Regions from separate parts of the Streptomyces rapamycinicus NRRL 5491 genome, predicted to be linked through region 3. Evidence: riboswitches for the same ligand, from Rfam matches in the RefSeq annotation. Region 3 holds a riboswitch; each other region holds the start of a gene.
What was found. Region 3 has a riboswitch for cobalamin ahead of LIV37_RS03980 ((2Fe-2S) ferredoxin domain-containing protein). Riboswitches for the same ligand answer to the same signal wherever they lie in the genome.

Region 1 (7,419 bases), 3.5 Mb from region 3:
TGATGTGCGCCGGCGGCATACCGACGGACGTGGGCACACCGCTGGACGTGGGCACACCGCCGGTCAACGCCTCGTCGTCACCGCGCGGTCGGGACAGGCCGCACCGGAGCAACGGATGAGCCACGGGCGGCCGGTCGGGGCGCGGGAGCGGTGCGCGGATGAGGGCGGAGCCACGGGGCGGAAGCCCGGCTCCTGGGTGGCCGACGAGGTATGGGGCAGCCTCGGCGGCCACGTTCCCAGTTATCCACGATCCTCGGCGTCGCTCAAGGCCTCACGGCGGCCATCACTCGTTTGGCGCATGAGGGCGCGCGTGGCGCTGAGCTTGTATGACAAGCGCTCCGCTATTCGGGCGAATGCGTGCCAAGGGGTATGGCCTGCCGTCGCCCGTCAAGCCTCTAATGAGTGATATCGGCAGTGCCGACCCAGCAGTGACATCGGCCGTGACATCGGCCGTGCCGACCCCCGTACGACCACCCGGGGAGGAAACGATCCGATGGGCCTCGCCGCGTTCCTTCTCGCCCTCGGCACCACCTGCCGGATCACCCGCTTCATCACCAAGGACACCCTGGCGGCGGGGTTCAGGACCTGGGTCGCCGACCGCTTCGGCGACGACTCCCGCGCCTCCTACCTGGTCAACTGCGGCTGGTGCACCAGCACATGGGTGGCCACCGCCATCGCCGTCTACGCCTCCTTGCTGCACACCACCGCGTGGTTCCACCTCCCGGCCACCGCCCTGACGCTCTCCTACCTGGCCGGTGTCGCCTCGCGATGGCTGGACTGACCCACCGCCCCCACAACGACCCGAGGGAAAGGAAGGGCAACCATGGCCTGCAACTGCGGCGGAACGGCGGCTCAATGGCCGCCTCAACCCGTTGTCGTCTATGAGCTGACACTGCCGGACGGTACGGTCCGGCGCTACGTCACCCACCAGGAAGCCGACGCCGCCAACAGGCGCGCGGGCTCCACCGGAGTGATCACCGCCGTCACCCAGTGACGCCGAGGACCCACACCCCGCGCACGGCGACCCGGCTGTCACCCGGCTGTCAGTGGCCTGCGGCAGACTACGGGCATGGACATCACGATCAGGCGCGCGCGGGACGAGGAGCTGGACGGAATCGGAGAGCTCACCGCACAGGTGTATCTGGGGGACGGGCTCCTGGACTTCGGGGACAGTGATCCTTATCTCGCCACCCTGCGCGACGCCCGCCGCCGGGCCGCCGAGTCCGAAGTGCTGGTCGCGGCGGACACGACGAGCGACGAGGTGCTGGGCGCCGTGGCGTTCGCCGTGCATGGCGGGGCGTACGCGGAGCTGGCCCGACCCGGCGAGGGCGAGTTCCGGATGCTGGTCGTCCGCCCCGAGTCGCGCCGACGCGGCGCCGCCGAGGCGCTCGTGCGAGCCTGTCTGGACCGGGCCCGCGCACTGGGTCTGCGGCGAATAGTGATCAGCAGCCAGCACTCGATGACCGCCGCCCACCGCCTGTACGAGCGGCTGGGCTTCACCCGTGCCCCCGAGCGCGACTGGGCGCCCCTGCCGGGGACGGACTTCACCCTATGGGCCTTCACCGTGGAGCTTTGACACCCCGCGCCGCACGCCCCAGGTCGCGGGCCACCTTCGGAACGCATTAGCACATTCATGCGAAACTCCGCAGCTCCGACACAAGATATGGGGGTGCGTGCGTCGGCCAACACAAGATGTATGCTCGTCCTCGCTGTCGCCGCAGGGGAATCCGGTGGGAATCCGGAACTGTCCCGCAACGGTGTACGTGTGCGCTCAATTCGGCGTGCCCGTGAGTCCGAGCACCTGCCGACGGCCCTGTGAACACGTCCCCCGGCCTCGAGGGTTGGGCCGATGGACGCTGCGTGGTGTGCCTGACGTACGAGGAGTGCGGCAACGGCATGTCCGTACGCGCCCATCGCACCACCCTCGCGGCCCGGCCGAGCGAGGGAGAGCACCCCAGTGACCATCGCGCCCGCCGATCCGGTTTCAGCGCAGGCGGCTTCTCAGGCAGCGGACGACGCGCCCGGGACCGCCCTGCTACGGACTCTTACCGGACTCACCGCCGACCTTCCCGCCACCGACCCCGGCAAGGTCGCGGCCGCCGCCCTGCGCGGCCGTCATCCCGGCTCGGACGAGGCGGAGTTGCGTGCGCTCGCGACCGAGGCGGCGGCCGGGCTGATCGCCGAGGAGCCGGAGTACTCGCGGCTCGCGGCGCGGCTGCTGGCGCTGACCATCACGGAGGAGGCGGCCGGGCAGGGCGCGGTCTCCTTCTCGGCCTCCGTCCGGGTGGGCCACCGCGAGGGCCTGCTCGCCGACTCCACCGCGGAGTTCGCCGCCACCCACGCCGAGCGGCTGGACGCGCTGGTGGAGCGGGCGCTGGCCGACGGCGCCGACAACCGCTTCGGCTACTTCGGGCTGCGCACCCTCTACAGCCGCTATCTGCTCCGCCACCCCATCACCCGTCAGGTGATCGAAACCCCGCAGCACTTCCTGCTGCGCGTGGCCTGCGGGCTCGCCGAGGACCACTCGGAGCGGGCGCTGGACGACGTCGCCGAGCTCTACCGGCTGACCAGCACGCTGTCGTATCTGCCCAGCTCCCCCACGCTGTTCAACTCCGGCACCCGGCATCCGCAGATGTCGTCCTGCTATCTGCTGGACTCCCCGCTGGACGAGCTGGACTCGATCTACAACCGCTACCACCAGGTGGCGCGGCTGTCGAAGCACGCGGGCGGCATCGGCCTGTCCTACTCCCGCATCCGGGCGCGCGGTTCTCTTATCCGGGGCACCAACGGGCACTCCAACGGCATCGTGCCGTTCCTGCGCACGCTCGACGCCTCGGTGGCAGCCGTCAACCAGGGTGGCCGGCGCAAGGGCGCGGCCTGTGTCTACCTGGAGACCTGGCACGCGGACCTCGAGGAGTTCCTGGAGCTGCGGGACAACACCGGCGAGGACGCCCGCCGCACCCACAACCTCAACATCGCCCACTGGATCCCTGACGAGTTCATGCGCCGGGTCGAGGCGGACGCCGACTGGTCGCTGTTCTCCCCGGCCGACGCGCCCGATCTGGTGGACCTGTGGGGCGAGGAGTTCGACGCCGCGTACCGCCGGGCCGAGGCCGAGGGGAAGGCCGTCAAGCAGGTCCCGGCGCGCCAGCTGTACGCCCGGATGATGCGCACCCTCGCGCAGACCGGCAACGGCTGGATGACGTTCAAGGACGCCGCCAACCGCACCGCCAACCAGACCGCCCAGCCCGGCAGGGTCGTCCACTCCTCCAACCTCTGCACCGAGATCCTGGAGGTCACCGACGACGGCGAGACCGCCGTGTGCAACCTCGGATCGGTCAACCTCGCCGCGCACCTGGGCGAGGACGGGCAGCTGGACTGGGAGCGCCTGGACGCCACCGTCCACACCGCCGTGACCTTCCTCGACCGCGTGGTGGACATCAACTTCTACCCCACCGAGGAGGCCGGGGCCTCCAACTCCCGCTGGCGCCCGGTGGGTCTGGGCCTCATGGGGCTCCAGGACGTCTTCTTCCGGCTGCGGCTGCCGTTCGACTCGCCCGAGGCCACGGCGCTCTCCACGCGGATCTCCGAGCGCATCATGCTCGCCGCGTACGAGGCGTCCTGCGAGCTCGCCGAGCGCCACGGCCCGCATCCGGCCTGGGCCGAGACCCGCACCGCGCGCGGTGTGCTGCACCCGGACCACTACACCGACGCGGTGGCCACCTGGCCGGAGCGCTGGGAGGCGCTGCGCACCCGGATGGCGAAGTCCGGGATGCGGAACTCGCTGCTGCTGGCGATCGCGCCGACCGCGACCATCGCCTCCATCGCGGGCGTCTACGAGTGCATCGAGCCGCAGGTCTCCAACCTCTTCAAGCGCGAAACGCTCAGCGGGGAGTTCCTCCAGGTCAACTCGTACCTGGTGGACGACCTCAAGAAGCTGGGCGTCTGGGATGCCCAGACCCGTGCGGCGCTGCGCGAGTCCAACGGCTCGGTCCAGGACTTCTCCTGGGTGCCCGCGGACGTACGGGAGCTGTACCGCACCGCGTGGGAGGTCCCGCAGCGCGCCCTGATCGACATGGCGGCGGCCCGCACCCCGTACCTCGACCAGAGCCAGTCGTTGAACCTCTTCATGGCCTCGCCGACCATCGGCAAGCTCAGCTCGATGTACGCGTACGCCTGGAAGCGCGGCATCAAGACCACGTACTACCTGCGCTCGCGTCCGGCCACCCGGATCGCCCAGAGCGCCCGGGGCGGCGCCGCGGCGGCCGCCACCCCCGCTCCCACCGTCCCCGTCCCCGTCCCCGTGCAGCAGGCCCCGGCCGAGGCCGACGCGATCGCCTGCTCCCTGGAAAACCCCGAGTCCTGCGAGGCCTGCCAGTAATGCCCACCGCATCCGAGATGACCACCGTGAACACCGCGCCGGGCCACACCAAGAACCTGCTGGACCCCGGGTTCGAGCTGACCCTGCGGCCGATGCGGTACCCGCAGTTCTACGACCGCTACCGCGACGCGATCAAGAACACCTGGACCGTGGAGGAGGTCGACCTCCACTCCGACGTCGCCGACCTCGCCAAGCTCTCCCCCGGTGAGCAGCACCTCATCGGCCGCCTGGTCGCCTTCTTCGCCACCGGCGACTCGATCGTGTCCAACAACCTGGTGCTGACGCTCTACAAGCACATCAACTCCCCCGAGGCGCGGCTGTATCTGTCGCGGCAGCTCTTCGAGGAGGCGGTGCACGTCCAGTTCTATCTGACGCTGCTGGACACCTACCTCCCCGACCCGGACGACCGCGCCGCGGCCTTCGCCGCCGTCGAGAACATCCCCTCCATCCGCGAGAAGGCGGAGTTCTGCTTCCGCTGGATGGACTCGGTGGAGAAGATCGAGCGGCTGGAGACCAAGGAGGACCGCCGCCGCTTCCTGCTCAACCTGATCTGCTTCGCGGCCTGCATCGAGGGGCTGTTCTTCTACGGCGCCTTCGCGTACGTGTACTGGCTCCGCTCGCGCGGACTGCTGCACGGCCTGGCGACGGGCACCAACTGGGTCTTCCGCGACGAGTCGATGCACATGGAGTTCGCCTTCTCGGTCGTGGACACCGTCCGCGAGGAGGAGCCGGACCTCTTCGACGACGAGCTCCAGCGGCAGGTCACCGACATGCTGAAGGAGGCCGTCGAGGCGGAGCTCCAGTTCGCCCGCGATCTGTGCGGGGACGGGCTGCCGGGCATGAACACCGCATCGATGCAGGAGTATCTGCAATGCGTGGCCGACCAGCGCCTGCAGCGGCTCGGCTTCGCCCCGGTCTTCGGCTCGGAGAACCCGTTCTCCTTCATGGAACTGCAGAACGTCCAGGAGCTGACCAACTTCTTCGAGCGGCGCGCCTCGGCGTACCAGGTCGCGGTCGAGGGGTCGGTCGCCTTCGACGACGACTTCTGACGTCAACAGGGCCGGACCCAAGAGGCCCGGCCCTGTGAGGTAGGACACACTCAGTCGTTGGGCACCGTCTCATAGCGGGCGGTGCCCTCGGCCATCTGCTTCAGCACATCCTTACGGTCGCGCTTGGAGAGCCGGTCGATGTAGAGGTAGCCGTAGAGATGATCGGTCTCGTGCTGCAGGCAGCGCGCGAAGTAGCCGGTGCCGCGCACCGCGATCGGCTCACCGTCGAGATCCCGGCCGCGCACCACCGCGTAGTCGGGGCGGGCCAGCTCCGCGTAGGCCGTGGGGACCGACAGACAGCCCTCGTTGGAGTCGTCCAGCACCCGGCGGTCGGCGGGCAGCTCCTCCAGCACCGGGTTGCACACCACACCCACATGGCGAACGCCCTCGTCGTCCATGCAGTCGTAGACGAAGACCTTAAGGTCGACACCGATCTGGTTGGCGGCCAGGCCCACGCCCTCCGCCGCCCGCTGGCTGGCGAACATGTCGTCGACGAGCCGCGCCAGCTCCTCGTCGAACACGGTCACGTCCCGGCACTCCTTGTGCAGGACCGGGTTGCCGTACACGGTGATCGGGCGGGCGGTGCCACGCTCGCGGAAGGCCCGCTCGCGCTCCTCGCAGTCCTCCGTGTCCACGATGAACTCGTCGTCCACCCGCTGCTTCGTCCCTTGCTGCGACATCTTCCGCCGTACGCCTTCCCTCAACCGTGATGCGTCGCCCTACAGGGTACGGGCACGGCGCGGCGGGGTGCGGTGCGCTTACGCGGTGTGACCGGGCCTCCGGCGGATCTTTCCCCTCCCCGCCCCTTCCCACAACCATGGGCTCCGCCCCTGGACCCCGGGGCCGACTGGCCGACCCTCGCCGCAGCGAATGTCCAGGCAGAAGCCCACGCCCGTCCGGAGCTCCCGACTCGGAGCCTGGGCCGCAGCCCCACAGCCGGAGCCTGGGCCGCAGCCCCACAGCCAGAGCCTGGGGCGGAGCCCCACAGCCAGAGCCTGGGGCGGAGCCCCACAGCCAGAGCCTGGGACAGAGCCTCACAGCCGGGGCCTGGGGCAGAGCCCCACAGCCGGGGCCTGGGGCAGAGCCCCACAGCCGGGGCCTGGGGCAGAGCCCCACAGCCGGGGCCTGGGGCGCAACCCCACAGCCGGAGCCTGGGGCGCAACCCCACAGCCGGAGCCTGGGGCAGAGCCCCATAGCCGGGGTCTGGGGCGGAGCCCCATAGCCGGGGTCTGGGGCGGAGCCCCATAGCCGGGGTCTGGGGCGGAGCCCCAGTTTCGGGAAGGGGCGGGGAGGGGAGCAGCCCGCGGCAGCGGATGGCCGGGCGGAGGCCCACGCACGTCCAGGGCGGAGCCCCACCACGCGGCGGAGCCGCATATCGATACTGCGGGAAGGGGCGGGAGGGGACAGCCCGCCGCAGGCGCTACGAACCGCCAACCGCCCCTAGAACCCCAGAGCAGCCGGCAGCCGCCAGCCGCCAGGCGGTCAGCAGACCTCTTCCAGATCCCGCCACTCACGCGTGTCCGGACTGTCCGCGACCCACCCGTCCAGCAGCCCCCGCACCAGCCCCCCAGGCGCCGCGATCCCGCATTCGCGCTCCGGCACCCACAGCGAGCCCGAGCCCGCCATACGGTGGCCCAGCGGGCCGGGGTGGCCCGGTTCGCTGTGGTCGTGGGGGTCCAGATGTTCGCCCTCGCCCTCGTCGCTGGGCATCCGGCTCTCCGAGCAGGAGCGGCACAGCAGCCGCACCGACGACGACCAGTCCTCGGCCGCGAAGCCCGCGTCGGCCGCGAGCCGCTCCAGGGCGTCCCGGTCGGCCTCGGTGGCCGCCTCCAGCAGCACCACCCAGGTCGGCACCGGGGACGGCGCCCACAGCTCGATCTCGTCGAAGACCGGGTACGCGGGGCCCGCGGAGGTCACCCGCTCACCGTGCGGCACACCGTCGTGCAGCACCACCTCGCCCCAGCGCCGCCCGGACGACGGCAGCGGGAT
Region 2 (7,419 bases), 9.5 Mb from region 3:
GCGGACGGCCGGGTCGCGGGTGATGGGGGAGCCCGCGCGGGAGGCGAGGTCGGCCCGGTTCGCGGCCAGTTCGGCGGTGATCGCGCCGGTGCCGCGGGCCAGGCCCCTGGCGAGGGTGACGATCTCCGCGGTCTTCTGCCGGGCGAAGGCCAGCCAGCGCAGGATCTGCGGTTCGACGTCCCGCTCGGCCGTCGCGTCGAGCGGGACGTGCAGCAGCGAGCAGGAGGCGGCCACGTCGACCCGGTCCGCCAGGCCCAGCAGGGTGCCGAGCGTGGCCAGGGACTTCTCCAGGTCGTTGACCCAGATGTTGCGGCCGTTGACGACACCGGCGACCAGCCGCTTGCGGGGCAGCCCGCCGACGGCGGCCAGCGCGTCCAGGTTCGCCGCGGCGGCCTCCGTGAAGTCCAGCGCCAGCCCCTCGACCGGGGCCTTGGCCAGCACCGGCAGCGCCTCGCCGAGACGGTCGAAGTACGAGGCGACCAGCAGCTTCGGGCGGTCGGTGAGGGCGCCCAGGTCGCGGTAGGCGCGCCCGGCCGCGTGTCGCTCGGCGGGGGTGCGGTCCTGGACCAGGGCGGGCTCGTCGAGCTGCACCCATTCGGCACCGGCCGCCCGCAGGTCGGCCATGACCTCGGCGTACACCGGAAGCAGCCGGTCCAGCAGGGTGAGCGGCTCGAAGCCGGCGGGCGCGCCGGGCGCGGGCTTGGCGAGCAGGAGGTACGTGACGGGGCCGACGAGGACCGGTCGCGCGGTCAGCCCGAGGGCGATGGCCTCCTTGAGCTCCGCGACCTGCTTGGCGGAGTCGGCCGCGAACACCGTGTCCGGACCGAGTTCGGGGACCAGATAGTGGTAGTTGGTGTCGAACCACTTGGTCATTTCCAGCGGCGCCACGTCCTGGGTGCCCCGCGCCATCGCGAAGTACCCGTCGAGCGGGTCGGCGGCGACCGCGTCCCGGTGGCGGCCGGGGATGGCGCCGACCATGACGGTGGTGTCCAGCACATGGTCGTAGTACGAGAAGTCGCCGGTGGGGACCTCGTCGATGCCCGCCCCGGCCAGTTGCCGCCAGTTGGCGCGGCGCAGTTCGGCGGCGGTGGCCCTCAGCGCGTCGCCGGTGACGCGGCCCTTCCAGTAGCCCTCGATCGCCTTCTTCAGTTCCCGGTTCGGGCCCTGGCGGGGGTAGCCGTACACGGTGGCCCGTGCCGCCGCGGCTGCGGACTTGGTGGTCACGGAGATCTCCTTCGCGAGATGAATCCCTGAGGTCCCGGCGACGGGAGGAGAGCGCGAAGGGTGACGGACCGGACGCCACGACCTCGCGCGGCAGGCGCGCGGTCGTCCACCTGGTACCTGTTCGCCGACCCGCCCTCGAGGTCACCGGGATGTCCGCGCACGGGTGGTCCGTACGCGGGCAGATGGCAGGTCTTCGGACTCACGGGCGCGTCCTCCTCAGGAGGACACCTACTGGCCGTCGCTTCCCAGGTCCTTCTCACCGGACCCAGTGCGTATGACGGCGGTCGTTCCCGCTCACCGCTGCGGGGCAGTCCCGGATTTCCACCGGGTTCCCTCTTGCGACGCCTCCCGCCTGGCGGACGGGGCGAACCAGCTGCACCGGCCAGCCTACGGCATGGGAAACCCCCGGCCGTGTCGGCCGGGGGTTCCGCTCCTCACGGGCGCGTGGAGCAGGGGGTCAGCACGCTCCGGAGTCCGACTCGCCCACCAGGTTGACCGGGACGGTGACGAAGGAGAACTGGTTGCTGGCGCATACGCCGGGGAAGGTCGTGCTGCTGGTGTTGTTGACGGTGACATCGGGAGTGTCCTCCGCGACGGCACCGGTCGCGCCGACGGCGAGGGACGCGGCGGTGAGAGCGAGCGTGGACAGGGCGGTCCGCATACGCATGGGAACTCCTTGCTGGGGATGAGCGGCCGGAAATGACCGGCTTCGCATGCATGGTGCCCCTTTGTCGGGCGGATCGCGGCCCAACGTCCCCCCAATGGGGTAACACGTCACCCGCTGTCACATCATCCGCCGCCGAGCCGCGCGTCGTCCGCCGGGGCGCAGGGCGGGATGGTCGGCGGGCGGGCCGGGTCGGGGACGCGGTTGGTGAAACCGCCGGGGACCGAGCGGCACTGCTGTTCGCGGAAGCGGACCGGTGCGGTGCCCACGCGGCGGGCGAACAGCCTGCTGAAGTAGGCGGGGTCGTCGTAGCCGACGCGGCGGGCGATGGCGGCCACCGGCAGTTCGGTGCCGACCAGGCCGCGCCGCTCTCGCGGTCGGTGTACGCGACGATGCGCGGGAACTCCGGGTCCACCCGGACCTCCAGCCGCTTCGACCGCAAGGTGCGCTCGGTGCGCTCGGTGGCGCGGGCGGACGCGGTGTCACGGGCGTGCGCGGTACCACCGCCCGCGCCGATGGCCGTTCCGATTCCGGCCAGTGTGGTGGTGACCACGACCGCTCTGCGGCCGGGCCGCCACCCCTCCGGCCGGCCCTCCTCTGTATGGGTCAACGCGCGGCTCCTCCCTCGCTGGTGGGAACAGTGCTCCACCTTGGGACGGCGGCGGGGCGGCCGCCCATGGACAAGTGCGCCGGGGTGTTGGACTAGGGGGCTTCTGATGGATCTCCGCGGCGCCGACCAGCGGTGCCTGCCCGGGATCAGCCCGCCGCGCCGTCGAGCAGCCAGTTGTAGCGCAGCCGTAGCGCCCGCTCGGTGCTGGCCGCCACAGTGCAGAGCCCGACCACGGTGTTGGCCCATCCCGAGAGGTCAATGGGCGAGGTGAGAGTCCCGGCGTACTGGGCGACGCCCTCCGGATCCCGGGTGATCTGTTCGGCGAGCTGAAGGGCCAGGAGGACCACGCCGACGACGAGCACGGTCCCCGAGAGGAAACCCATACAACGGCTCAGCGCGGGGTGCGATCGGTCGAGGCGCGCCCGGCGCCCCTCGGCGGAGGCGGGGTCCGGGACGAGCTGGAACTCGGCCCCCTCGGCGGTGACGTAGTGGCAGCGCTTGAGCCCGACGGTGCTCGCCCTTACCTCGACGGTGCCGCCCTGGACGGGGAAGACGGCAGGCACTGTGGACTCGGCGTGATGCCTGCCGTCGAGGTACAGGTGGGCTACGACCCTGCCGGACGAGGACGAGTGCTGCTGATGCCTGACGTCGACGGAGTAGACTGTCTGCCCGCTGTCGCCGTCCATCAGCCTCAGATGGAACAGTGCCCGGGAAAGCGACTGCCACCAGCGGAAACGCTTCAGTGCTCGCCCATCCCCGGGCTTGACCCGCTGCACGGCCCGACGATGCCGCCACTCCTTCAACATGCCTCTGCTCCCGCTGCTTGCTGGGATCCGCCGCGCGGGCGGTGGTCGACTGTCTCGGCTCGTGAACGAGTCTGTCCGTGCGGCCCGGCGGGCACATCAGCCCGGCGGCTCGCATCGCCTTCGACCACGGGCGGGGCGGTGATACGACTCTGGTCGAGGGCACCTCGGCCCCGGCGGCTCCGGCGCCTGCGGTGCGGTCGTCACCCGGACCACCGGTGAGCCGAATTCCGCCATGCCGCAGATGCGAGGGAAGTGCGGCCTTCTCTCTCGCGTGTGCGCGATCTTTGGCCTATCGACATGGCATGTGCGTTCGCCCGGGATGGGTGTTCGGGTAACGCTCCTCCAGGAGGCGGTAGGCCGTGAGTGACTCCCTCGCAGCTGCCAGTACGGCCGCCGGTCCGATGTCCAGCACCACCGCTTCACCGGGCCGTTCCTGCACGACGTCCTGGTCGGCCCCCGTGCTGCTCGCGGTCACCATCGACGACACCCCGCTCGACCGCGCGGGCCCCCAGCTCGTCCTGCCCCAGGACCGCTGCGGCGCCCGGTACATCAGCGGTATCGAGGCGATCCGCGTGGACGGCGGATACACCGTCTGGACGTGATGGCCCCTGGCGGAGCCCGGTGGTGGCCGGGTGTCAGACCAGCGGGCGGTACGCGGTGAGCGTGACGGACAGCGTCACATCGCAGGGCTCGGGCAGCCGTGCGACGCGCTCCTCCAGCCGCTCGCTCTGCTGATGCCAGGCGTTGGGGCCCATCCCCACCAGCTGCGGCAGGGCCTTGTGGTCCAGTGTCATGGTGCTCCGCGACCGCTCCCGGGCCACCTCGGTGAAGTGCGCCGAGAGCCGGTCCGCCAGGCGCTCGTCCTTCTGCTCGCCCACCCGCAGCAGCCCCAGCGCCGCCACCAGTTCCCGTAGATGATCGGGCCGGGGTGTGACCACCAGCAGCACACCCCCGGGGCGCAGAATCCGCCGCAGTTCGGCCGGATTGCGCGGTGCGAAGACATTGAGGACCACCGACGCGGCCCCGTCGGCGAGCGGCAGCCCGTCCCAGGCGTCGGCCACCACCGCGCTGATCCGGGGGTGCGCCCGCGCGGCCCGGCGGGCGGCGAACTTGGAGATGTCGAGCAGGATTCCCTCGGAGTCCGGGAACTCCGACATCACCCGGGCAAGGTGGTAGCCCGTTCCGCCGCCGATGTCCACGACACAGCCGAGGTCCCCGCCCGTGGCCTCGGGCGCCGTCTCGCGCGCCAGAGCGGCGAGTGCCCCGGCGATCGGCGCGTAGTGGCCGGCGGCCAGGAAGTCCGCGCGGGCGGCCACCATGGCGGCGGTGTCCGCGCTGAACTTGGCGGCGCCGCGCAGCAGATTGACATACCCCTGCTTCGCCACGTCGAAGCTGTGCCCCTGCGCGCACCGCAGCACGCCGTCTGTCATCGTCATGGCGCCGGAACAGTACGGGCAGTGCAGGTACCGAACCGCCTCTTTCCGCATTGTGTCCCCCGTTACCGCCGTTGTCCTGACAGGACCCCAGCCTATGCAAAGGACCTGGCGGTGCCGCACACCCACCCCCGGTACGTCCGCCCGGCGGGCGGCGCCCTCAGCGGCGGCGGACGGCGGCCTCGAACCGGCCCACCCAGTACGCGGTGCGGTCGAGATAGGCCGTCTCGGCCGCGCGGCCGGTCCGCCCGTAGGCCCCGCTGTAGGTCCGGTAGCTCAGCGCGGTGGGCGGGGTGGCGGTGGCGGGCTCGATCTGGCTGCCCTCGTGCCATTCGTTGAACGAGGTGATCGAGACCCAGGTGGGCGGGCCCCCGTTGGCCTGGGAGAGGGCGGTGTTCCACTCCAGGTCGTAGGTGGCGCCGTCCGCGCGCTCCAGGGTGGGCGTGGTGTTGCCGGGCACGGCGCGGTCGTCGATGTAGCCGGGGCCGATGGACGGCGCCCAGACCATGCCGTGGTCACGGCAATACGCGGCCGGGCCGCCCCACTGCGGATCGTCGCCCGCGGCGATGGCGTCGTAGGTGTACATGCCGCCGAAGTGCGCCACCTTCGACACATCCGTGGTCTGGGCCAGCACGATCGCCCGGTCGGCCACCTGGTCCAGCGGGGTCCAGTCGGCGATCCGCAGGGACTCGAAGACGTAGTACGCGCCGCGGCTGCCGTGTGCCGCGTCCCGGTGGAAGGCCGGATGGCCGCCGTACCGCTGGATGAGATAGCCGATGTCGTCCACGACGGACCGCGCGGTGCGGCCGGCGTACGGCTCGATGTGCCAGGCCACCTCGAGCCCGCGCGCGGCCGCCGCGTCCAGGAGCGGCTGCACCCGCTGGTCCTCGTAACCGCCCCGCCCCCACCAGCTGGTCACGAGCACACCGGTGCGGGCCTGGGCCAGCCATCCCAGGTGGCGGTCGACCACGGCGCGGTCGCCCGAGTCGTACGCACCGGCCACCGGATAGAAGTCGGAGCCGATCCGGTCGGGCGGGGTGAGGCCGCCCTGCGGCCAGTGGCGCCAGGAGCCGCTGACCTCGGGGCTGCCGTACCAGGGGTAGTAGAAGATGTGCACGTCCGGCGAGGGAGCGAGCCGGGCCGCCGGTGAATCGGGGGCGGTGGCCGCCGCCCGGCCGCCCGCCGTGGCGAGGGCCCCGGCGCCCAGGGCGCCCGCGGCCGTGCGGGTCAGAAAGGTCCGGCGCGTGGTGCCGGGGCTCTGTGCCATCTCATGTTCCTTCCGTGGCGGAGGAGCACCTCGGAACCCTCGTCGGCGGGGGTCCTCGGTGACGGCGTCGGCGGCGCGCACGTCCGCGGCGGCGTCGCGGGTGTCCGGCCGCCCCCACAGATCGCTCGCGTGGCGGCCGGGCTCCGCGTGCACGGCGGCCAGTTGGCGGGTCAGCCGTGCGCCGGTGCCGGTGAAGGGAAAGCGCAGACAGACGGTGTCGGTGCCCCAGCGCCGGTGGGTGCCCTCGGCCACCGGCTCCGGGACCAGCTTGGAGAGCCCGTACGGGTCCTCGGCGAGCGTGGCGTGTGATTCGTCGACCGGTACGCGGCCGGGTGAGCGCGGGTGGGCCGACCAGGCGAGCCCCAGCGCCCCGATGCTGGAGGCGGCCATGATACGGCGCACCCCGGCGCGCCCGGCCTCGTCCAGCGCCAGATACGCGGTGTGGCAGTTGGCGGTGAACCGGCCCGCCGGGTCCTCGGGGTCGGGGTGCGGGATCGCCGCGAGATGGACCAGCGCCTCCACCCCGCGCAGCGCCTCCCGCACCAGCTCACGGTCGCGCAGATCCCTGGTCAGACCGCGCTCCGGGCGCGGGTCGCCGAGGGGTTTCCGGTCGGTCGCGGTCACGCGGTACCCGTGCCGCGGCAGGTCGTCCACCACATGGCGGCCGATATGGCCCGCGGCGCCGGTCACCAGGACGTGTGTCATCCCTTCACCGCCCCGACGAGCCCGTCCCCGGAGGAACGCCCCGAGGGGGAGGAAAGGGGACAACTGGTCTGCATACGAGCCCCCGCCTGGTGCGAAGTGTTCAGAAGACCGAATGGTGTTGGAGTAACGGAACATAGGCTTGCCGTGATATAGCGTCAAGACGAGCTACGGAAGTTGTCGGGGACCGGGGCCGGCGGGGCGCCGGGCCGGGGAGCGGAGGCTGGCGTGGAATCGGTGTCGGGAGCAGCGCGGGTCCGGCGTCACGAGGACGTCAAGTCCGCGGCGCGCGTCCTGGAAGTGCTCGAACTCCTGGGTGCCGAGGGCGCCCGGCTCTCGCTCGCCGACATGGCGAGCACCCTGTCCGTGCCCAAGAGCAGCCTGCACGCGGTGCTGCGCACCATGGAGTCCCGCCGCTGGGTGGAGACCGACCCGTCCGGAACGCGGTACAGCCTCGGCCTCAAGGCGCTGCTGACCGGCACCGCCTATCTGGAGAGCGACGACCTCGCCGGGATCGCGGGGCCCGTGCTCGACCTGCTGGCCGAGGAGACGGGCGAGGCCGTCCACCTCGGGCGGCTGGACCACACGGACGTCGTCTACCTGGCCAAGCGCGAATCCCGGCACGCCCTGCGGATGTACTCGGCGGTCGGCCGCCGGCTGCCCGCGCACGCCACCGCGCTGGGCAAGGCGATCCTGTCCCAGTACGACGCGGC
Region 3 (7,419 bases):
GATGTGCGGATCGTCCCCGCCCAATGCGTCCTCCTCGCCACGGCACCGTGGCCGACCGGGAATGCTCGGCGGACGGCCGCGGGAGTGCGGGACGAGTCTCCCACGCCGTCAATGGCCCGAGCGCGGGCCGACGGGGCTGACGGGATGGCCGGGGATGGTCACCCCGGCGGCCGGGCGAGTTTGGCGGCCACGGCGTCGAGGACCCAGTCCAGGCCGGTCGCGAAGGACTCCTCGGCGTCCACCTCCGTGCCGTCGTGCACGGCCTTGGCCAGCGCCGGGAAGCGGCCCGTGGCCAACATCCTCGTCACATGCGGGCCGGAGGCGCGCTGCCAGTCGCGCTTGGACAGGCCCGTGGCGCGCTCGGCCCGCAGGTTCGCGATCTCGCGCCTGATCGCGCCGGTGAAGTAGGCGCTTACGGTCTCCACGGCCCGCATGACGGTGTCGAGGTCGGCGAGGCCGTCGAGGGCGGCCAACGTGGACTCGGTCACGGCGAGGCCGTTCGGGCCCAGGGTCGGTCGGCCGCCGAGCAGGTCGGCCAGCCATTCGTGACGGAGGGCGGCCCGCCTGGTGCGGTGGGCGAGGACGCGCAGCGCCTCCCGCCAGTCACCGGGCCGCTCCTCGGGGAGGATCTCGCCTTGGACCTCGTCCACCATGAGGTCGAACAGCTCCTCCTTGGTGGAGATGTATCCGTACAGCCGCATCGGGCCGGCGTCCAGCCGGGCGGCCACCTTGCGCAACGACACCGCCGCCAGCCCGCCCTCGTCGGCCAGCGCGATGGCGGCGGCGACGATCCGCTCCCGGTCGAGCGGTACGGGGCGAGTCGGCGGCTCCGGCCGGTCCCACACAGTCATGGTCACACCGTACTTGTTGCGATGCATCGTAATGAGCCAATACAGTGTATCGACATGAGACACCGCATCGCTGTGGTCGGGGGCGGCCCCGCCGGCCTTACCCTCGCCCGCGTCCTGCACCGCCATGACCACCCCGTCGCCGTGCTCGAACGCGACCCAGCCCCCGACGCCCGTCCCCCGGGCGGCACGCTGGACCTGCACGAAGGGCTGGGCCAGCTGGCACTGGACAAGGCGGGGCTGCTGGCGGAGTTCCAGGCGCTGTCCCGTCCCGAGGGGCAGGCCATGCGCATCCTGGACCCGGACGGGACCGTGCTCCGGGACTGGCAACCCCGTCCGGACGACCGGGCCAATCCCGAGATCGACCGCGGGCAACTCCGTGACCTGCTGCTCGGCCCTCTCGACGTCCAGTGGGGGCGGGGCGTGACACAGGTGGTGCCGGGGACCCCGGATGGCGTACTGGTCCATTTCGCGGACGGGCGACAGGAGACGTTCGACCTCGTAGTCGGCGCGGACGGCGCCTGGTCCCGGATCCGCCCGGCGGTCTCGTCGGCGACGCCGCACTACACCGGCGTCACCTCCGTCGAGACCTCCCTGGACGACGCCGACACCCGCCACCCCGATCTCGCCCGGATGGTCGGCGACGGTTCCGTGGCGGTGTACGGCGCCAACCGAGCTCTCGTCGCCCAGCGCAACAGCGGCGGCCACATCAAGGTGTACGCCCAGTTCCGCGCGGAGCTGGACTGGCACACGGACCTGGACCTGGCCGACGTCGAAGCCGTGCGATCGAGCCTGCTGGCGCTGTTCGACGGCTGGGCCGCTCCCGTCCTCGACCTCCTCCGCCACGGCACCGCTTTCGTCCACCGCCCCCTCCACGTCCTGCCCGTGTCCCACACCTGGCCCCACGTCCCCGGGGTGACGCTGCTGGGTGACGCCGCCCATCTGATGCCCCCGTTGGGGGCGGGCGCGAACCTCGCGATGCTGGAAGGCGCCGAACTCGCCGAGTCCATCGCCACCGGCCCTGGAGATCTGGACGAGGCCGTCCGCGCCTTCGAGGAACGGATGTGGGCACGGGCCGGCCGGTGGGCGAAGATCACGACGGCCGGTCTGGAACGCCTTGTGAGCCCGGACCCCGCCGCAGCCATCGCCCTCTTCGACGAGGTCCAGCCATCCTGACGCCGGGTCAGGTCGCGGTCGCGGACGCCGCCGCGCGGCCCGCGGTGCGGCCCGAGAAGAGGCAGCCGCCGAGGAAGGTGCCCTCCAGGGAGCGGTAGCCGTGCACTCCTCCCCCGCCGAAGCCCGCCACCTCACCGGCCGCGTACAGGCCGCTGACCGGGTGGCCGGAGGCGTCCAGGACGCGGCCGGAGAGGTCGGTCTGGAGGCCGCCGAGGGTCTTGCGGGTGAGGATGTTGAGGCGCACGGCGATCAGCGGTCCGGCGCCCGAGTCCAGGATCCGGTGCGCGGAGGCGGTGCGGCTGAGGGTGTCCCCGGGGTAGGCGAGCGCGTTGCGGATGCCCATGACCTGGACGTCCTTGGTGTACGGGTTCGCGATCTCGCGGTCGCGGGCCTCGATCTGCCGTTGGAGGTCCGCCAGGTCGATCAGGTTGTCGCCGGTCAGCTTGTTCATGCCCGCGACCAGTTGGGGCAGGGAAGTGGCGACGACGAAGTCCTCGCCCTTGTCCCGGAACCGCTGGATCGGCTCGGGGGTCTGCCAGATGCGGGAGAGGAGTTGCAGGATGTCCTTGTTGGTCAGGTCCGGGTTCTGCTCCGAGCCCGAGAGCGCGAACTCCTTGGCCATGATCTTCTGGGTGGTGACGAACCACGAGTAGTCATAGCCGGTGGCGGTGATCGATGCGAGGGTGTGCAGGGTGTCGTAGCCCGGGATGTCGGGGCTGGAGAACCGTCTGCCCTTCGCGTCGAACCACATCGACGACGGACCGGGCAGAATGCGGATGCCATGGCCCGGCCAGATCGGGTCGTAGTTCCTGAGGCCCTCGGTGTAGTGCCACATCCGGTCGGGGTTGACGATCCGTCCGCCCGCCTTCTCGGTGATCGCCAGCATGCGGCCGTCCACATACGCCGGGACGCCGGTGACCATGAACTTCGGCGGTGAGCCGAGCCGGTCGGGCCAGTTCCGGCGTACGAGGTCGTGGTTGGCGCCGATACCGCCGGAGGTGACGATCACCACCGGGGCGTTGAGCTCGAAGTCGCCCACGACGGTGCGCGAGGTCTGCTTGCCGCGGGCGGCGTCGCTCGGCTCCAGGATCGAGCCGCTCACCCCGGTGACGGTGCCACCGGTGACGATCAGCTCGTCCACCCGGTGCCGGAACTTGAAGGTCACCCGGCCGTCCTTCGCGGCGGCCCGTACCTTCTTCTCAAATGGCTCGACCACGGCCGGACCGGTGCCCCAGGTGACATGGAAACGCGGCACCGAGTTGCCGTGGCCGTCCGCGAGGCCGCCGCCGCGCTCGGCCCAGCCGACGATCGGGAACCACTGCACACCGAGCCCGTGCAGCCAGGACCGCTTCTCCCCGGAGGCGAAGTCCACATACGCCTCCGCCCACTTGTGGGCCCAGTGGTCCTGGCCGCCGGGGTCGGTGACACCGCGGTCGAAGCCGGCCGTGCCGAGCCAGTCCTGCCAGGCCAGTTCGGGGGAGTCCTTGATCCCCATCAGCCGCTGTTCCTCGGAGTCGACGAAGAACAGGCCGCCGAAGGACCAGAACGCCTGGCCGCCGAGGTTGCTCTCGGGCTCCTGGTCGAGGAGGAGCACCTTGCGCCCCGCGGCGGCCAGTTCCGCCGTGGCCACCAGCCCGGCGAGCCCGTGGCCGACCACGATGGCGTCCGCGTCCGAGGACGCCCCGGAGGCGGCGAAGGCCGGAACCGCCGCCTGGGCGAGCGCGGCACCGGCGAGCACACCGCCCGCCGCCGTCAGGGCGCGGCGGCGGCTGATCCCGCTGATCCCGGCGGGCGACGCGGAATTCTCTGTGGAGTTCTCCATGAGCTGCCTTCCGGGAGGGGTTCGGAGGGTGCGGGAGATACGGAGGGGGCCGCCGCGACGGAATCGTGTTACCGGCCGACAACGTGTTACCGACGGTAGCCCACGGGGTGCGAGGCCGCCAGAGTTCTGCTCACAGGAGCAACTCCCCTACGTGGCAGGGGACTTCGGGCGTTCAGCGACCGCCCGGTGACGGCTCGGCCGAGGCACTCCCCCGCGGCGAGAAGGCGTACAGATCGAGGATGTCGGGCAGCGGCACCACCCCGGGGCCGCCCGCCCGGACCCAGGCCACGATGTCCTCCGTCGCGTCCGGGTCGTTGACCAGGCCGAGCCAGACCGGCCGGCCCCCGGCGGCCCGTCCGGCGGCCGACGGCTGCACCACGATCACATTGGCCTGGTCGCAGACGTCCAGACACTCGGAGACGCGTACGGGCGCCTCCGCACCGAGCCGCGCGAGCTGCGCGGCGTGGTCGACGCCGGTCACCTTGGGACTGCCGCAACAGCAGTCCCGGCACACGGTCACCCGGCACGGCAGCGGATCGGCCGGCCCTACGGGCACGCCGCACCACCCCTCCTCCGGGGAAGTCCGCCCCGGTGTCGATCGAGGAGGCGACCGCGTGAGTCTCCTGGCTCTCGGGTCGATGCTCGTCCCGGCCTTCCCACCCGCGCATGCGGGCAGTGGCCTGTCCGGGATCCGCTCGCCGATCACAGTGGCGGTACCGCGCCGGATTCTCACCGGCTTCCTCGTTCCGCCGTCGCCCTTGTCGCCCGGCATCATCGCATCCCGGGCGCCCCGCTCACTCCCTCGGGGCTCCGCAGCGCGCACAGCGAGCGAAGTGGGCGGTGTCCTGGATCGCGCCGCAGTCGGCGCAGACCCGCTCCAGCCAGCAGGCGGGGTCCCCGCCCTCGGGCTCGGCGGGCGCCGGGTCCGCCGCCTCCCGGTCCGCGGTCTCCGGGTCCACCGCCTCCCGGTCCGCCGTCCCCGGGTCCGGGTCGCCGGGCCGAGCCGTGCCGCTCATCGTGTGCGCCTCCTCATCCGGACCGTGCGCGGGTCCGTCAGCCGACCCTCTACCCCTGGTGGCGTCTCCGGAAGCAGCCAAGCTATAGATCCGATCTCTCACGCGCCCACGACCCTTGACGGGGCGTAATATCGCCCGCCCCCTCCCCAGTTATCGGATGACTCGGTAACGTATCCGCCTCGGGAGGCAACGATGCCGAGATCTTACCGACGCTCCGCAGTGGCATTTCTGCTCTGCGGCGTCCTGGCCATGACGCTCTTCGTCACCGGGCCCGCACAGGCGAAGGACTCCGCCTGGACCGTGCGCGGCCCCTCGCCCCACTCCGGTCCCCTCGCCCAACTGCGGCTCGACGGCGCCTCGGGAGCGCTGGCGCTCCAGGTGTCCCGGGGCGGACGTACGGTGATCGAGCCCTCGCCCGTGGGCATCGTCACCGAGCGGGCGGATCTGTCGCACGGGCTGCGCTATCTGGGACGCCACGACCGCACCGTCGTGGAGCGCTACCGGTCGACGGTCGGCAAGCAGCGCTCGCGCACGGCACGGATGACCGAGACCCGCTTCCGGTTCCGCGGCGGCGGGAACGCCCGGCTGGACCTCGTGGTGCGGGTCTCGGACGACGGGGTCGCCTATCGCTACGACCTGCCCTCCGGCAGCGGCGATGTCCTCGGCGAGACCTCGGCCTTCACCCTGCCCCCGGACGCGGCCGCGTGGCTGGGCGACTACCGCAAGGACAACGAGAACCTGTTCAAGGAGTACACCGCGGCGACCGCGCCCACCGGTGAGTACATGGCGCAGGCGCTCTTCGAGACGGGCGGCGGCTACGCGCTGATCGCGGAGTCGGATCTCACCGGCCGCTACTCCGCCGCCCGGCTGACCCACCAGCAGGGCATGCCCACGTACCGCATCGGCCTGTGGGACGAGCGGGTCGAGTCCGACGGGCCGCTCAGCACACCCTGGCGCGCCCTCATCGTGGGCGATCTGCCGACCGTCACCCAGTCCACCTTCACCGACGATCTGGCACCGGCGTCACGGGTCGCCGACACCTCGTGGATCCGGCCCGGACCCGCCCTGTGGACCTGGCTCGCGGGCGGCAAACCGGCCGGGCAGAGCCTGTCGATGCAGAAGGGGTACGTGGACTACGCGGCCCAGCGCGGCTGGCCGTATGTCGTGGTGGACGCGGGCTGGTACTTCGACCCCGACCAGTGGGACGTCACCGATCCCGACTGGCAGCGGAACAGCTGGATCCCGCAGCTCGTGGACTACGCCCGCGAGCGGCAGGTGGGCATCCAGGTCTGGATCCACCACCGTGACCTCGACACCGCCGAGGAACGCGAGCAGTGGCTGCCCACGCTGGAGCGGTGGGGGGTGAAGGGCGTCAAGATCGACTTCATGGACTCCGAGTCCCAGGAGACACTGCGCTGGTACGACGAGATCCTCAAGGACACCGCGGCCCACCATCTGCTCGTCAACTTCCACGGCTCGACGATCCCCAAGGGCATTCAGCGCACCTGGCCGCAGGTGATGTCGATGGAGGGCGTGAACGGCGAGGAGAAGCGGACCAACACCCCGCAGCACCTGGCCACGCTGCCGTTCACCCGCAATGTCATCGGCTCCATGGACTTCACCCCCGGGGCCTTCCACCGGCCCGAGCGCCCCAACGCGGTGTCGGACGCGGGCGAAGTCGGGCTGTCGGTGCTCTACGAGTCCGGTATCCAGAACCTGGCGGGCACCCCGGAGTCCTATGACGCCCGTCCGCTCGCCCGCCGGTTCCTGGAGCAGATCCCGGCCACCTGGGACCGCACCCGGCTGCTGGCGGGGCGGCCGGGTGAGAGCGCCGTGCTCGCCCGGGCCAGCGGCTCGCGGTGGTTCATCGGCGGTACGTTCACCGGTCCCGCGCACACCGCCGAGGTGCCGCTGCGGCTGGAGCCGGGCCGCTGGCTGGTCGATCTGATCCTGGACGGCCCGGACGGCCTGGTGCGCAAGCCCACGGTGGTGCGCGGCGGGCAGACCCTGTCCGTGCCGGTCGCGGCGGACGGCGGGTTCGCCGCCATCGCCTGCCGCTGGCGGCCCGGCCTGTCGACCTGCGACCGCCCCTGACCGCCCCCTACGACCCGGGCTGACCACCCGTCACGCGGACACCCCGTCCAGGACGCCCGTCCAGATGCCGAGCGCCGGAAGGCAGACGCCGGCCGCGAAGACCCATGCGGCGGCGACGGCACGGGCGTAGGGGGCGGGGTGGCCGCCGGTCCACCCTCGGGAGAGGGCCCTCAGCCGGTCGGCCTTCTGCCGTGTCGGGCTCTTCTGCTGCTGAGCGGTGAGGAAGGCGGACAGCCGGTCCGCCGACTCCGCGTCCGTGACCGCCTCGGCGTCCGCCCGCGTCTCCATCAGCGTGACCAGGACGCGGCGGGCGCGGCTGTTGGCGTAGAGGCCGCCGGTCAGGGTGAGGACGAAGGGCCATCGACACGAGGGTCTGCGCCGGGCGCTCGATGGGGGTGATGGCGAGGGCCGTCACCCCGTCGAAGCACACGGCGGCCTTCCCCGCCGCCGGCCCATGGCGCAG

Region 1: it holds a riboswitch for cobalamin, as region 3 does, so the genes downstream of both, LIV37_RS18000 (ribonucleoside-diphosphate reductase subunit alpha) here and LIV37_RS03980 ((2Fe-2S) ferredoxin domain-containing protein) in region 3, are expected to answer to the same signal.
Region 2: it holds a riboswitch for cobalamin, as region 3 does, so the genes downstream of both, metE (5-methyltetrahydropteroyltriglutamate--homocysteine S-methyltransferase) here and LIV37_RS03980 ((2Fe-2S) ferredoxin domain-containing protein) in region 3, are expected to answer to the same signal.

Annotation. Positions count from the first base shown of each region.
Region 1 is NZ_CP085193.1:4,408,587-4,416,005, forward strand. It holds gene LIV37_RS17985 (hypothetical protein) at 494-781, shown strand; gene LIV37_RS17990 (DUF7196 family protein) at 824-994, shown strand; gene LIV37_RS17995 (GNAT family N-acetyltransferase) at 1,070-1,576, shown strand; cobalamin riboswitch at 1,697-1,823, shown strand; gene LIV37_RS18000 (ribonucleoside-diphosphate reductase subunit alpha) at 1,958-4,381, shown strand; gene LIV37_RS18005 (ribonucleotide-diphosphate reductase subunit beta) at 4,399-5,430, shown strand; gene def (peptide deformylase) at 5,481-6,110, opposite strand; gene LIV37_RS18015 (tetratricopeptide repeat protein) at 6,913-7,419, opposite strand, start outside.
Region 2 is NZ_CP085193.1:10,376,518-10,383,936, forward strand. It holds gene metE (5-methyltetrahydropteroyltriglutamate--homocysteine S-methyltransferase) at 1-1,224, opposite strand, end outside; cobalamin riboswitch at 1,392-1,613, opposite strand; gene LIV37_RS43070 (hypothetical protein) at 1,682-1,891, opposite strand; partial or broken gene LIV37_RS43075 (helix-turn-helix domain-containing protein) at 2,014-2,241, opposite strand; gene LIV37_RS43080 (hypothetical protein) at 2,645-3,304, opposite strand; gene LIV37_RS43085 (hypothetical protein) at 3,664-3,906, shown strand; gene LIV37_RS43090 (putative RNA methyltransferase) at 3,940-4,791, opposite strand; gene LIV37_RS43095 (NAD-dependent epimerase/dehydratase family protein) at 4,898-6,709, opposite strand; gene LIV37_RS43100 (IclR family transcriptional regulator) at 6,935-7,419, shown strand, end outside.
Region 3 is NZ_CP085193.1:878,869-886,287, forward strand. It holds gene LIV37_RS03960 (hypothetical protein) at 1-24, opposite strand, end outside; gene LIV37_RS03965 (TetR/AcrR family transcriptional regulator) at 159-851, opposite strand; gene LIV37_RS03970 (FAD-dependent oxidoreductase) at 906-2,024, shown strand; gene LIV37_RS03975 (FAD-binding dehydrogenase) at 2,032-3,846, opposite strand; gene LIV37_RS03980 ((2Fe-2S) ferredoxin domain-containing protein) at 4,019-4,402, opposite strand; cobalamin riboswitch at 4,448-4,625, opposite strand; gene LIV37_RS03985 (hypothetical protein) at 4,641-4,862, opposite strand; gene LIV37_RS03990 (glycoside hydrolase family 97 protein) at 5,055-6,956, shown strand; gene LIV37_RS03995 (hypothetical protein) at 6,987-7,244, opposite strand.